3 regions of the Enterobacter quasiroggenkampii genome follow, and region 2 is predicted to be linked to each of the others. Evidence: riboswitches for the same ligand, from Rfam matches in the RefSeq annotation. Region 2 holds a riboswitch; each other region holds the start of a gene.
The links. A riboswitch is a leader RNA that binds a small molecule or an ion and turns the genes downstream of it on or off. The one in region 2 is predicted to bind thiamine pyrophosphate.
Positions count from the first base shown of each region.

Region 1 (4,652 bases), 1.8 Mb from region 2:
GATGGTGGAACTGGCGGGAACCGACCCGAACCGCTGCGCCATTTTATGTGCCAATCTGGGCGGTGATACGGACACCATTGGCGCCATGGCGACGGCCATCTGCGGTGCGCTCCACGGTGTGCAGGCGATTGACCCGGCGCTCAAAGCCGAACTCGATGCCGTCAACCAGCTCAACTTCGGCCATTATTGCGAGAAACTGCTGCACTTCAGGGAGCAAAGGGAGGGCGTATGAATGCATTTGCCCAACGTCTCGAAAATCTGCACGCCACGCGCCCGGTGACGGTGCTGGGCGCAGCGGTGATTGACGTCATCGCCGACGCCTACGCCCTGCCCTGGCGCGGGTGCGATATCGAACTTAAGCAGCAGGGCGTGAATATTGGCGGCTGCGCGCTGAATATCGCCATTGCCCTGAAGCGACTCGGCATTACGGCGCAAAACGCTCTGCCCGTCGGGCACGGCGTGTGGGCGGATATTATCCGCAACGCCATGGCGAAGCAGGATCTGCACAGCGCTGTGGAGGCCGAGACGGGCGATAACGGCTGGTGCCTGGCGCTGGTTGAGCCTGACGGCGAACGCACCTTTATGTCCTTTAGCGGCGTGGAGAACCAATGGCAGCAGCGCTGGCTGGATGCGCTTCACGTCCCGCAAAACAGCCTGGTGTATTTGTCCGGCTATCAGTTGGCCTCACCGTGCGGTGAACTGCTGACAGGCTGGCTGGAGGGATTACAGGACGTGACGGCCTTCATCGATTTCGGCCCACGCATCGCGGATGTTCCTGATGCGCTGATGGAGAGAATCATGGCCTGCAGGCCAATCGTGTCGCTCAATCGTCAGGAAGCGGAACTCGCGGCTGAAAGACTGGGCGTAGAGGCTGAAAACCTGGGTGAAGTGTGGCAGCAGCGCTTTGGCGCCGCGCTGATTGTGCGCCATGATAAAGATGGTGCTACGTGGTATGACGGTGACGCCTCAGGCGTTGTTCCGGCGTTTCCGGCTACGGTTGTGGATACCATTGGTGCAGGCGACAGCCACGCGGGCGGCACGCTTGCCGGGCTGGCTGCGGGATGGTCACTGGCAGATGCCGTTTTGCTGGGGAATGCCGTGGCGTCATGGGTTGTCAGCCACCGCGGCGGCGATTGCGCCCCGACGCGCAAGGAATTACTCCTCGCACACAAAGACGTATAGGTCGCTGCGACAGTAGCTGATGCTGTACTCAATCGGCCGGTGCTGCTGGTCAAGCGCGACCTGCTTGATCACCAGCACCGGTATTTTTTCATCCATCTTAATGTGCGCCTGAAACTCGCTGTCCGGCATGCGGGCGCTCACCCTTGAGCGGGTGCGCTGCGGGAAGATATTCTGGCTGCGGAAGTAGTCGTAGAGAGAAATACCAATCGCATCCGGGTCGGGAATTAACCCGACCGGGACCCAGGACTCTTCAATCGACACCGCATCGTCATCCACATAGCGAATGCGCTTGAGCAAAAAGACCTCGCTGTCCGGGGAGATCGACAGGTGGTTCGCCACCTCTTCCGGGCATTTCACCACCCGCTTGTTAACCCAGAGCGTATTTGGCGTTTGGCCGCGCAGCACCACCTGCTGTGAGAAGCCGCGCGCCTCTTTCAGCGAATATTCGAAGATATTGTTGATTTGCGTCCCGTAGCCACGGGCGCGCGTCACCACCCCCTCTTCCTCCAGCGCCTGCATCGCTTTACGCACGGTGATGCGCGACACCCCGGTCAACTGGCTCAGATCGCGCTCACCAGGCAAAATATTCCCGTGCTCCAGCACCCCGCTGCGCACCGCATTTTTTACCGTTTCGGCAAACTTCAGGTACAGCGGCGTGTTATCGGGCGCGGCGATCCGTTCATTCAGTTGAGCGATTAACCGGGTATGCGCTTGTTCCATCTCTGTTTTCTCAGGCGTGGTGTTTCCTGCCAGTATACTGGCTTACCACCATGCATGAAAATGATGAACCGGCCCAATACCGTGACCGACTTCCAGAGTATCGGCTTTTGCCAGCGCCGCCGAGAGCCAGGCTTTCGCTTCGCGCACCGTTTCGGCCCAGCCTTCATGCCGGGGACGCAGCGCCGCCAGCGCGGCCGAGAGCGTACAGCCCGTGCCGTGGGTATTTTTGGTCTGCACGCGTGGCGCGGTAAAGCGCACTTCGCCGTCGCGGGTGAAGAGCCAGTCCGGGCTTTCCGCGTCATCCAGATGCCCACCCTTCATCAGCACCGCCCCGCAGCCCATCGCCAGCAGCGCGTTGCCCTGCGCTTTCATCTCGCGTTCCGTTTGCGCGTGCGATGTGCCCAACAGCGCGGCGGCTTCCGGCAGATTGGGCGTGATGAGCGCCACCTGTGGCAGCAGCTTTTTGCGCAGCGTTTCCACGGCAGAGGCGGAGAGCAGCGGATCGCCGCTTTTCGCCAGCATCACCGTATCCAGCACCACGTTTTGCACCTGATAGCGTTTAAGCCGCTCGGCCACCGCTTCAACGATATCCGTTTCGGCCAGCATGCCGATTTTGGTGGTATCGATGCGCACGTCGCTGAACACAGAATCCAGCTGCGCGGCAACAAAATCCGGCTCGATACGGTAGACCGACTGTACGCCGCGCGTGTTTTGCGCCACCAGCGCGGTAATGACCGAGCAGCCGTACGCGCCAAGGGCCGAGAAGGTTTTCAGGTCTGCCTGGATACCCGCGCCGCCGCTGGGATCGGTGCCGGCAATGGTCAGGGCGTTAATTCGCTTCATGCCTGCTCCTCCAGCGTGTAGAGCGCATCCAGAAACGCGCTGGCAAAACTGCCTGGGCCACGCGACTGCGCAACGGCGACCGTTCCGGCTCGTTTCATCCATCCGCAGGCGGCAGCGATGTTATCCAGCCGGTCACCCGGCAGCGAGCAGCTCGCCGCCACAACGGCAGAAAGCGCGCACCCGGTGCCCACCACGCGCGTCATCAGCGGGTCACCGCCGGTAACCGTTCGGGTACGTTGCCCGTCCGTGATGTAGTCCACCTCGCCGGTGACCACCACAATCGTATTGATCTGCCGGGCCAGCGCCTGGGCAGCAGGCACCGCGCTGGCGGCGGTATCGGTCGTATCGACGCCGCGCCCGCCGGCGCTCATCCCGGCAAGAGCAAGGATTTCGGAGGCATTGCCGCGAATGGCCGCCGGTTTCAGGGCAAGAATTTGATGGCAAAAGCGGGTGCGGAACGCCAGGGCGCCCACGGCAACCGGGTCCAGCGTCCAGGGCTTGCCTGCCGCCACCGCGCTTTCAATTGCCCGACGCATCGACTGGGCGCGCGGCGCGGTCAGCGTGCCAACGTTAACCAGCAGCGCATCGGCTATCGCGGCAAACTGCTCGGCCTCTTCGGCCTCGATCACCATCGCCGGGGATGCGCCAAGCGCCAGCAAAACGTTGGCCGTAAAGGTCTGTACGACGTCATTGGTCATACAATGGGTCAGCGGAGAACGGGTGCGGAAGTGATGTAAAACGTGTAAATCGAGCAGGTCAGGCTGCATGGGTTCGCTCCTGCCTTGCGTGAAGAAGCGATGACCGGGAAGGCATCTGACTTCCCTACGCTGGCATTATCCAGATCAGGTAATACGGGTATTTCTCAGCCTTCACAAAGAAGGGCACCCCGAGTCATTTGGTAAGCATTAGCTTACTTTTTGCCAGATTAGGGGAAGTTGCTGGCTCAAGCAAGCCCACTCTTTCGGATAATGATTCTTCACGCAAGGCAGGAGCGAAAGACTTCGAGTGCTCAGAAAGAACAACGACATTCTATTACTCACTGTCTTTTTAGTTAAACAACTAAAAGGTCCTTCACAGATAAGAAAATAATTAACATTGTAAGAGATGGTATTGAGCAGTAGCTAATGAATTTCCTTCTCTTTCCCTTATATAACTCACTGGTATGCGACTGTCTCAATGTATAGCCTGCACACATAACTTTTATCATTTAGCCAACAGCACTTTGATTTTAAGTTCTTTTTCATAAAAACAGCTTCCCCTTTGTACTTGCACGCAGTACGATTAATCAACATGTTACCTGAAACTAAAGGGTTACTGATGGATACAGTAGAAGAATTAAATGGAACATATTTCTATCGTGGCGTATGCAATATCACTGCAGGAGAGTTATTTTTTTGGATTTTACTGGATAGAGTTAACGATCAATTTGGCGGAATTAAAGATGTTATATTAATGAGCTGTATTATTCTGGGTCTGCCATTATTAAAAACAAGAGGTAAACCTTACGGAACCACAGCGGGTACGTCAATAGCATCAAAATACCTTCGCCAACTTCTTAACACTGAATTACCTGTAAGACTTCCAACCCTTACAGAAGCGAGCATAACAACACTTAGGCCTAAATATGTTACTAACCTGGGCGCTTTTGTAGGGCGTGGATTACCTGTTGTTGGTTGGGCTATAGTAGCGAGCGATATTAGTCAAATCGTTTATAAAACCGTTCGTGACTACAACACAATCGCACACGAGAAAGATCGCATATGGTAACAGATCAGGAAGTTTTAGAGCTATTCCGTAAAGAGTTACCTGTGTCAGGTACATTCACAGGAAAGCTGATACCGTTAGAGCTTGATGATATTCTTCAAGATTATGCAGACGATGATGATTTAATTTATTGCATTAATAAA
Region 1 covers NZ_CP143745.1:3,708,443-3,713,094, forward strand. Annotated here, with positions in the region: gene V1572_RS17740 (ADP-ribosylglycohydrolase family protein) at 1-232, shown strand, start outside; gene V1572_RS17745 (PfkB family carbohydrate kinase) at 229-1,182, shown strand; gene V1572_RS17750 (GntR family transcriptional regulator) at 1,156-1,902, opposite strand; gene thiD (bifunctional hydroxymethylpyrimidine kinase/phosphomethylpyrimidine kinase) at 1,945-2,745, opposite strand; gene thiM (hydroxyethylthiazole kinase) at 2,742-3,512, opposite strand; TPP riboswitch at 3,548-3,644, opposite strand; gene V1572_RS17765 (STM2901 family protein) at 4,063-4,512, shown strand; gene V1572_RS17770 (DUF1493 family protein) at 4,506-4,652, shown strand, end outside.
Region 1: it holds a riboswitch for thiamine pyrophosphate, as region 2 does, so the genes downstream of both, thiM (hydroxyethylthiazole kinase) here and thiC (phosphomethylpyrimidine synthase ThiC) in region 2, are expected to answer to the same signal.

Region 2 (4,652 bases):
GAATACCCGCCGTACGGCAGTTGCGCGTCGGCTCGGCATCGTCCGGCCACAGGCAGCGATAGCAGCCCTGCGTCCACGGTGGCGTCAGAACCATCATTTGCCCGCCGAACCCCACCGCGCTGGCGGTGATAAGCGGCGTATGATTTGCCACGCAGGCGGCGTTGATCGCCTGGCGCGTCGCCATGTTGTCGGTACAGTCCAGCACCACGTCGGCAAGGGCGACTTCACGGTGCAGGCTTTCACCGCTAAGACGCTCCTGTAAGGCAATCAGCTCGATATCCGGGTTAAGCTGGTTCAGCCGCTGCCGGGTGATTTTCGCTTTCGGCTGGTTGATATCGTCGGTAGTAAAGAGGATTTGCCGCTGCAGATTGCTGAGGTGGACCTCATCGTCGTCGGCCAGCACCAGCGTGCCGATGCCCGCACCTGTCAGATAGAGCGCGGCGGGTGCGCCTAATCCTCCCAGGCCAACAATCAGCACCCGGCTGGCGAGCAGTTTTTGCTGGCCGTCGATGGCGATATCCTCCAGCAGGATCTGACGGCTGTAGCGCATAAAGTCGCGATCATTCATCGCCTGCTCCTGCCAGCTGTAAAAGCTGTTCGGTGGCGGACCGCCAGTCTGCGGCCTGGGTGATGGCGCTGACGACGGCGATGCTGCCGACGTCGGTCTCCAGCACCGCCGGGGCACGTTCAAGGCTGATTCCGCCGATGGCGACGGTGGGGTAATCGGCAAGGCGTTTAACGTGACTCGCCAGCTGCATCAGACCCTGCGGTGCGGAGGGCATCTGCTTGGTTTGCGTCGGGAAGACGTGACCGAGTGCGATGTAAGAGGGACGGGCCGCCAGGGCCACGTCGATCTCCATGTCATCGTGCGTTGACACGCCAAGACGCAGCCCGGCTTCACGGATTGCGCTCAGATCCGTTGTTTCCAGGTCCTCCTGACCCAGATGCACGCCGTACGCCCGGTGCTTAACGGCCAGCCGCCAGTAGTCGTTGATAAACAGCCGGGCGTTATACCGACGCCCCAGCGCAATGGCGGCAACCACATCGGCTTCCACCTCGTCATCGCGCTTATCCTTGATGCGCAGCTGGAGGGTGCGAACGCCTGCCTCCAGCAGTCGCGCTAACCACGCCACGCTGTCCACCACCGGATAGAGCCCTAAACGGTAGGGGACGGGTGGGAAATCGGGCTGGTACATTACGCCTCCTCTTTTTTGAGGTAGATTTCGCCGCCTTTGGCGCGGAAGGTTTCAGACATGTCCGCCATACCCACTTCAATGGTTTGCGTGGCGGCGTAGTCGCGCACTTCCTGGCTGATTTTCATCGAGCAGAATTTTGGTCCGCACATGGAGCAGAAGTGCGCGACTTTGCCCGATTCCTGCGGCAGGGTTTCGTCGTGGTAGGCGCGGGCGGTGAACGGGTCCAGCGCCAGGTTGAACTGATCTTCCCAGCGGAATTCAAAGCGCGCCTTCGACATGGCGTTATCGCGGATTTGCGCGCCCGGGTGGCCTTTGGCCAGATCCGCCGCGTGGGCGGCAATTTTGTAGGTAATCAGCCCCTGCTTCACGTCCTCTTTGTTTGGCAGGCCGAGGTGCTCTTTCGGCGTCACGTAGCAGAGCATGGCGCAGCCGAACCAGCCGATCATCGCCGCGCCAATGCCTGACGTGAAGTGGTCGTAGCCCGGCGCAATATCGGTGGTCAACGGCCCCAGGGTATAGAACGGCGCTTCGTGGCAGTGCTCCAGCTCCTCGGTCATGTTGCGGCGGATCATCTGCATCGGCACGTGTCCCGGGCCTTCAATCATCACCTGCACGTCATACTCCCAGGCGATTTTGGTCAGTTCGCCCAGCGTGTGCAGCTCGGCAAACTGCGCTTCGTCGTTGGCGTCACGGATGGAGCCCGGGCGCAGGCCGTCGCCCAGCGACAGCGAGACGTCATAAGCGGCGCAGATTTCGCAGATCTCGCGGAAGTGTTCGTAGAGGAAGTTCTCCTGGTGATGGGAGAGGCACCACTTCGCCATGATCGAACCGCCGCGCGAGACGATACCGGTCAGACGCTTCGCGGTCATCGGCACGTAGCGCAGCAGCACGCCCGCGTGAATGGTGAAGTAGTCGACGCCCTGCTCGGCCTGCTCCAGCAACGTGTCGCGGAACGCTTCCCAGGTCAGATCTTCGGCAATGCCGTTGACCTTCTCCAGCGCCTGATAAATCGGGACGGTGCCAATCGGAACCGGGCTGTTACGCAGGATCCACTCGCGGGTTTCGTGAATATAGCGGCCGGTGGAGAGATCCATTACCGTGTCCGCGCCCCAGCGCGTTGACCAGACCAGCTTTTCCACCTCTTCTTCGATGGAGGAGGTGACGGCCGAGTTACCGATGTTAGCGTTAACCTTCACCAGGAAGTTGCGGCCAATAATCATAGGCTCGGATTCCGGGTGGTTAATGTTGGCGGGGATAATCGCGCGGCCGGCGGCCACTTCGTCACGCACAAATTCCGGCGTGATGTTCTCCGGCAGGCGCGCGCCAAAGCCCTCTCCCGGATGCTGGTAGCGCAGCACTTCGCTGCGGATACGCTCGCGGCCCATGTTCTCGCGGATGGCGATGAACTCCATCTCCGGCGTGACGATCCCCTGGCGGGCGTAGTGCAGCTGGGTCACGCATTTGCCCGCTTTGGCACGTTTTGGCGTCAGCAGGCCGGTAAAGCGCAGCGCGTCCAGACCGTCGTCGGCCAGGCGTTCTTTGGTGTACGCAGAACTGCGTACGCTGAGTTCTTCGCAGTCGTTACGCGCCTCTATCCACGGCTGGCGCAGCTTTGCCAGACCCTGCTGAACGTTGATCGTAACAGAGGGATCGCCGTACGGGCCGGAGGTGTCATACACCGGTACGGCTTCGTTGTCTTCATACTGCGGATTCTCTTTGCTGCCGCCGATAAGCGTCGGGCTGAGCTGGATTTCGCGCATCGGGACGCGGATATCGGCCTGCGAGCCGGAAATATAGATGCGTTTCGAGTTCGGGAAAGCGGTGCCTTCCAGGGTGTCGATGAAGTGTTGGGCCTGTGCGCGCTGTTCGCGGCGGGTCAGTTTTGCAGTAGACATAGCTCATTCCAAAAGTGAAGGACATGGCTTGTCAGACGACGGATGAAGCAAGAGAGGATCGCCCGGGGGGGCGATACAACAGCAGTGTGACTCTTGTTCCCTTCGCAGGTATTAACCTGATCAGGTTCCGCGGATCCCGAATTAACGGTCTCAGCCCGGCTTTCGCTCTGGGCACTCCGACAAGAAAAATCCCCCTCGTGAGAGGGGCGAATGGTTGTAAATTACTCGTTAACGATTAAGAACTCAAGCCGGGCGCGCGACGTTATCTTCGGGACTGGCATCCAGGACGAGGCTAATCAGTCTATCTTCCAGCGTGAATCGCTCCTCCAGCGCTTCACCGAGGTCGGATAATGCCCGCTGAAACTCAAGGTAGTTATCGTGATCGATGGCATTCTCGAGCGTGGAATCATAGTAATCCATGATCTGCTGGGTGTTGGCCTCCAGCAGCGGATAGAGTTTGCTGGCCGCTAAATACGGCGTTGTCCCTTCCATTTCGCGGATAATGCGTTCATAAATATTGAAATGGCCGTCAGACAGATAGTCGACCAGGCCCTGACAAAAATCATCCAGCGCTTTTTCGTTCAGCCGCATAAACGATTCTTTGCCAGGCTTAATGCCGACCAGATTGTAATAAGCCACGAGTAGATGCTTGCGCACATGAAGCCAGCGATCCACCAGTTTGTTACTTCCTCTAACGCGCTCAGTCAGGCTTTCTAGCTGGTTTAACATGGTCGACTCCGCAAAGTGTAGGATTGAATCTGCTTATCCAGAATGTAACCACAATGCTAACAACATGTCAGTGAAGCGAAGGTAGTGCAATAGATATGGATCGTATTATTGAAAAATCAGATCTGGGTTGGTGGATCGTCAGCCACGAACAAAAATTATGGTTGCCCGGTGGAGAACTGCCCTACGGTGCGGCGGAAACGTTCGATCTCGTGGGCCAGCCAGCGCTAAAGATCGGCGAGTGGCAGGGTGAGCCCGTGTGGTTGATCCAGCAAGCGCGTCGTCAGGATATGGGATCCGTTCGCCAGGTGTTGGATCTGGACGTGGGCCTGTTCCAGTTGGCGGGGCGCGGCGTGCAGCTGGCGGAGTTTTATCGCTCGCACAAATACTGCGGCTACTGCGGTCATACCATGCGTCCGAGCAAAACCGAATGGGCGATGCTCTGCAGCCACTGCCGCGAACGCTACTATCCGCAGATTGCGCCGTGCATTATCGTCGCTATCCGCCGGGAGGATTCCATCCTGCTGGCGCAACATACCCGCCATCGCAACGGCGTTCACACCGTGCTGGCCGGCTTCGTCGAGGTGGGCGAAACGCTGGAGCAGGCGGTGGCGCGCGAGGTGATGGAGGAGAGCGGGATCAAAGTGAAGAACCTGCGCTACGTCACCTCCCAGCCGTGGCCGTTCCCGCAGTCGCTGATGACGGCCTTTATGGCCGAATACGACAGCGGCGAGATCGTTATCGATCAGAAAGAGCTGCTGGACGCGAACTGGTATCGCTACGACGATTTACCGCTGTTACCACCGCCGGGCACCGTGGCGCGCCGGCTGATAGA
Region 2 covers NZ_CP143745.1:823,945-828,596, forward strand. Annotated here, with positions in the region: gene V1572_RS03945 (HesA/MoeB/ThiF family protein) at 1-568, opposite strand, end outside; gene thiE (thiamine phosphate synthase) at 561-1,196, opposite strand; gene thiC (phosphomethylpyrimidine synthase ThiC) at 1,196-3,091, opposite strand; TPP riboswitch at 3,172-3,280, opposite strand; gene V1572_RS03960 (Rsd/AlgQ family anti-sigma factor) at 3,335-3,820, opposite strand; gene nudC (NAD(+) diphosphatase) at 3,916-4,652, shown strand, end outside.

Region 3 (4,652 bases), 520 kb from region 2:
TGACCATTCCAGACCAAGCTGGCCGAACAGCGAAGCCAGCCACCCCTGGCGACCGTAAACGCTCAGAATGCCAAATACCGCCACCAGCACGGGCAGGATCAGCGTCATGGCGCACAGGCGCAGCAGAGCCTGCCTGCCGGGGAAACGCCGCCGATACAGCGCGCGTGCAAGAAAAATCGCCGGGAGCACCGACATCAGGGCAGAAAGAAACGCCTGCCAGAAAGAGAACCGAATGACGTGCCAGAGGTAGCTGTCGTGCCAGAGAGCGAGCAGGTCGCTCTCCGGCGCGTTAAACCACAGCGCAAGAAAAGCCCCCAGGCTGACTGCCACCATTACGACGGCGGCGAGCAGCCCGGGAAGCAACCAGCCGGGAATTAGCGGCTGACGGCGCGTTGCCATTCACTTACCCATGCGGCACGCTGCGCGGCGACCTGCTGCGGCGTAAACTCCAGCGAGGTTTTCGGTTTGGTCAACTGTTCAAAACCTGCAGGCAGTGCAACGCTGGTGACCGGATACATCCAGTTGCCTGCGGGAATGGCATTCTGGAATGCCGGCGAAACCATAAACTTCAGGAACTTCTCGGCCAACTCCGGCTGCTTGCTGGCAGCGGTACGCGCGGCCACTTCCACCTGCAGATAGTGCCCTTCCGCAAAATCTGCGGCAGCATAGTTATCTTTCTTCTCGGCGATAATGTGGTAAGCCGGGGAGGTGGTGTAGCTCAGCACCAGGTCGCTTTCACCTTTCAGGAACAGGCCATAGGCTTCGCTCCAGCCTTTGGTCACGGTCACGGTTTTGGCAGCCAGCTTCTGCCACGCTTCCGGCGCCTTATCGCCGTAGACTTTCTGCATCCACAGCAGCAGACCCAGGCCTGGCGTGCTGGTCCGCGGATCTTCATAAATCACGCGCCACTTCTGGTCGCTTTCCACCAGCTCTTTCAGGCTCTTCGGCGGGTTTTTCAGCTTGTTTTTGTCGTAAACAAAAGCAAAGTAGCCGTAGTCGAACGGCACAAAGGTGTCGTTCTTCCAGCCGCCAGGCACGTTAACGGCCTCTGCTGCGACGCCGCTTTTGGCAAACAGTTTGGTCTGCGAGGCGGCTTCCAGCAGGTTGTTATCCAGACCAAGCACCACGTCAGCCTTGCTGTTTTTCCCTTCCATGCGCAGACGGTTGAGCAGTGAAACGCCATCTTCCAGCGCCACGAACTTCAGCTCGCAGTTGCAGTCAGCTTCAAAGGCTTTTTTGACAACCGGGCCAGGGCCCCAGTCGGCAGAGAAAGAGTCGTAGGTGTAGACCGTCAGGACGGGTTTGGCTAAAACGGGCAGCGCGAACAGCGCCAGCAGGGGGAGAACTTTTTTTAACACTTTGCACCTCAGGGTTGAGTGGCAAAGGATTTTGAGCGACAGCCTCAAATCCCTTCGCCGGCGTTATCCGGATCAGGTTCGACGGGTATTATCTCAGCGCACATCTGTGATGCAGCACCCCGTTGAGAACGGCGCTATTGTAATGATTTGGTGAATATTACGAAAGCGTTATGGCTCCGGGGGCGCAAACCAGGCGGATTTGAAATCAAACCAGCCCAGGGTGTTCATCCGCAGGCCACGCATGCTGCGCTGGCCCTGAATCATCAGCCAGTGGTGGATCAACGGGACGATCGCCTGCTCGGCCAGCAGCTGCTGGCACCACACGGCAAGATTCATCTCGCCCGCATGCCACAGGGCGGCATCCTGCTGCCAGTCACGGTCGATGCAGTGCTGGATCAGCGGGACTTCATACAAATGCGAGAAAAGGGAAAAATCGAGCGGCAGGGTAAAATTAGCGCTGTTGAGCCAGATATCACTGGCGATTTCCCCCTGATGCCATTCGTCATAGTCCACTTCCCTGATGTCCAGCCTGACCCCCTCGGCTGCCAGCAGGCGGGTCATGATCCTCGCGATAAAACGATGCTCAACATGCTCGCGGTAGTAGGTCAGGGTGATGGACTCCAGCCCTGCGGGTTTGTCGCAGTGCGACGGGCGGGCGTGGTGCCAGCGCGGAAGCAGGCCGTACGCCGGGAACCAGTATGTCTGGTACTGCGCTTCCGCATGGTAGATCAGATTGGAAGGGGACAACACGTGGCTGATCCACTTCCGGACGTCCTGGTTTGCTCCGCGGTGGGTGCGGCGGTCAAAGAGAAGATAGTAGCATCCCTCCTCCAGGCGGCTCTCCACGGCCTTTTCTCCCGTGGTGGGGCCTTCCAGCGTCAGCCCGCAGCTCAGGTCTTCATTGAGATCCGGCAATACCCACACGTTCACTTCGTCGATCAGCGCCCGATAGCCAAAGTAGTCATCGAACGCGCGGATTTTCAGCTGATTGCTGTTATTGCGGGACACGGCGTAGGGGCCGGTGCCAATTGGCAGGCTGGCAAAATTGTTCATCGATTCCCACTCGCCGGGCAAAATCATCGACGGTACATAGCCCAGCAGCCAGGGAAGCCACTTGTCCTGCTGCGACAGCTCAATATCCAGCGTCCAGGCCGTAGGGGAGTGGATGCGCGAAATATGCGAGTAGAGCGGCAGCCTGCGGGCGCGTTCCAGAGAGGCGATGACGTCGTGCATCTCCAGCTCGCGACCGTGGTGAAAGTGGATGCCAGGGCGTAAGAAAAAGCGCCAGTGGCGCGGGGAAAGCTGCTGCCAGTGGTGCGCGATATCCGCCTCCAGTTCCCCGTTTTCCTCATTTATCCGCGTCAGGCCGCTGAAGATTTGCCGGGCCATATGGGTTTCTGAGCGGCGTAACGCCGTGCCGGGCAACAGATTTTTCATTGGCCGATAGTAGAGCACCCGCAAAATGTGTCGGCCCTGACGAAAACTGCGTCCGAGATGGGAAACCAGCATCTGGCGCACGGCGGCTTTGTCGCCCACCAGTTGGACCAGCTGATCGATGCGGTCCTGCTCGAGCAGGTCTTCTGCACGCTGCTGCTGCAATGCAAGCCCGGTGTAGAGAAAGGTCAGTCGCGAGCGTTTCCCGCGTCCCGCTTCCGCTTCCCAGCTTAACCAGCCCTGCTGCTGCATGGTATTGAGCAACGTACGCATATGACGGCGGGAACAGCTAAGCAGGTCGGCCAGCTCGTTGAGCGTCGTTTCCTGCGATTGCCCCTCGCAGCACTGCCAGAGGCGGATAAATTGTTGCTGCAGACGACCGGAAGGCATAAAAGGGGAACTCCTGACAAAAAACCAGCAATTTATTAATCCCTATATTAGGCCAATAATGCTTCCCGATGAAGCGAGGAGGTAAATGATGAAGAGGTCTACCGCACGTCAGTTTTATCAGCAGTACTTTTCAGCGACAAAAGGATCGTCCTGGCTGGCCCGCCAGTGTGCAGAGCAACGGCTGAAAATGTTAGAAGAACTGATGCAGTGGGACGTTACGAAACCGGCCTCTTCTCGCTGACTCGCCTCGATCATGTGTGACTGAGTATTGGTGCTTATCACCCGCCAGCAAAATGTTTTTGCTGGCTTTTTTCGTTTATTCTTTCACCCAATTTCGATTCGCTTTCACAAGGACTTGCGCATGCTGTGGTTGATGACGATGGGGCGACGCCTGAACGGCGTGTATGTCGCTTTTATGCTGGTGGCCTTTATGATGGGCGTGGCGGGGGCGCTGCAGGCGCCGACGCTGAGCCTGTTTCTCAGCCGCGAGGTGGGGGCGCAGCCGTTTTGGGTAGGGCTGTTTTATACCGTTAACGCGATTGCCGGGATCCTGGTCAGCCTCGCGCTGGCGAAACGATCGGACAGCCAGGGCGATCGCCGCAAGCTGATCCTCTTTTGCTGCGCCATGGCCGTGGGTAACGCACTGCTCTTTGCTTTCAACCGTCATTACCTGACGCTCATTACCTGCGGCGTGCTGCTGGCATCGCTGGCGAATACCGCCATGCCGCAGCTGTTTGCGCTGGCGCGGGAATATGCGGATAGCTCGGCGCGGGAAGTGGTGATGTTCAGCTCGGTGATGCGTGCCCAGCTCTCGCTGGCGTGGGTCATTGGTCCGCCGCTGGCCTTTATGCTGGCGTTGAACTACGGCTTTACCACCATGTTCACCATCGCGGCCGGGATTTTTGTCATCAGCCTGGCGCTGATAGCCTTCGCGCTGCCATCCGTGGCGCGCGTCGAACAGACAACGGACAAGCCTCTCACCCAGGTGAGCGGCTGGCAGGACAAGAACGTCCGTATGCTGTTTATTGCCTCCACGCTGATGTGGACCTGCAACACCATGTACATCATCGACATGCCGCTGTGGATCAGCAGCGATCTGGGCTTACCGGACAAGCTTGCGGGGATCTTAATGGGGACCGCTGCCGGGCTGGAAATTCCGGCAATGATTCTGGCGGGCTATTACGTTAAGCGTTTCGGTAAACGCAAAATGATGGTGGTTGCGGTTGCTGCCGGGGTGTTGTTTTATCTTGGGCTGATCTTATTCCACTCGCGCGAAGCGCTGCTGGCGCTGCAGCTGTTTAATGCCGTGTTCATTGGGATCGTCGCCGGAATTGGCATGCTCTGGTTTCAGGATCTGATGCCCGGACGCGCGGGATCGGCCACGACGCTCTTTACGAACAGTATTTCAACCGGGGTGATTCTGGCCGGTGTGATCCAGGGCGCGCTGGCGCAAAGCTATGGCCATACGTC
Region 3 covers NZ_CP143745.1:1,341,923-1,346,574, forward strand. Annotated here, with positions in the region: gene thiP (thiamine/thiamine pyrophosphate ABC transporter permease ThiP) at 1-399, opposite strand, end outside; gene thiB (thiamine ABC transporter substrate binding subunit) at 375-1,358, opposite strand; TPP riboswitch at 1,390-1,490, opposite strand; gene sgrR (HTH-type transcriptional regulator SgrR) at 1,527-3,182, opposite strand; gene sgrT (glucose uptake inhibitor SgrT) at 3,271-3,423, shown strand; gene V1572_RS06415 (sugar efflux transporter) at 3,544-4,652, shown strand, end outside.
Region 3: it holds a riboswitch for thiamine pyrophosphate, as region 2 does, so the genes downstream of both, thiB (thiamine ABC transporter substrate binding subunit) here and thiC (phosphomethylpyrimidine synthase ThiC) in region 2, are expected to answer to the same signal.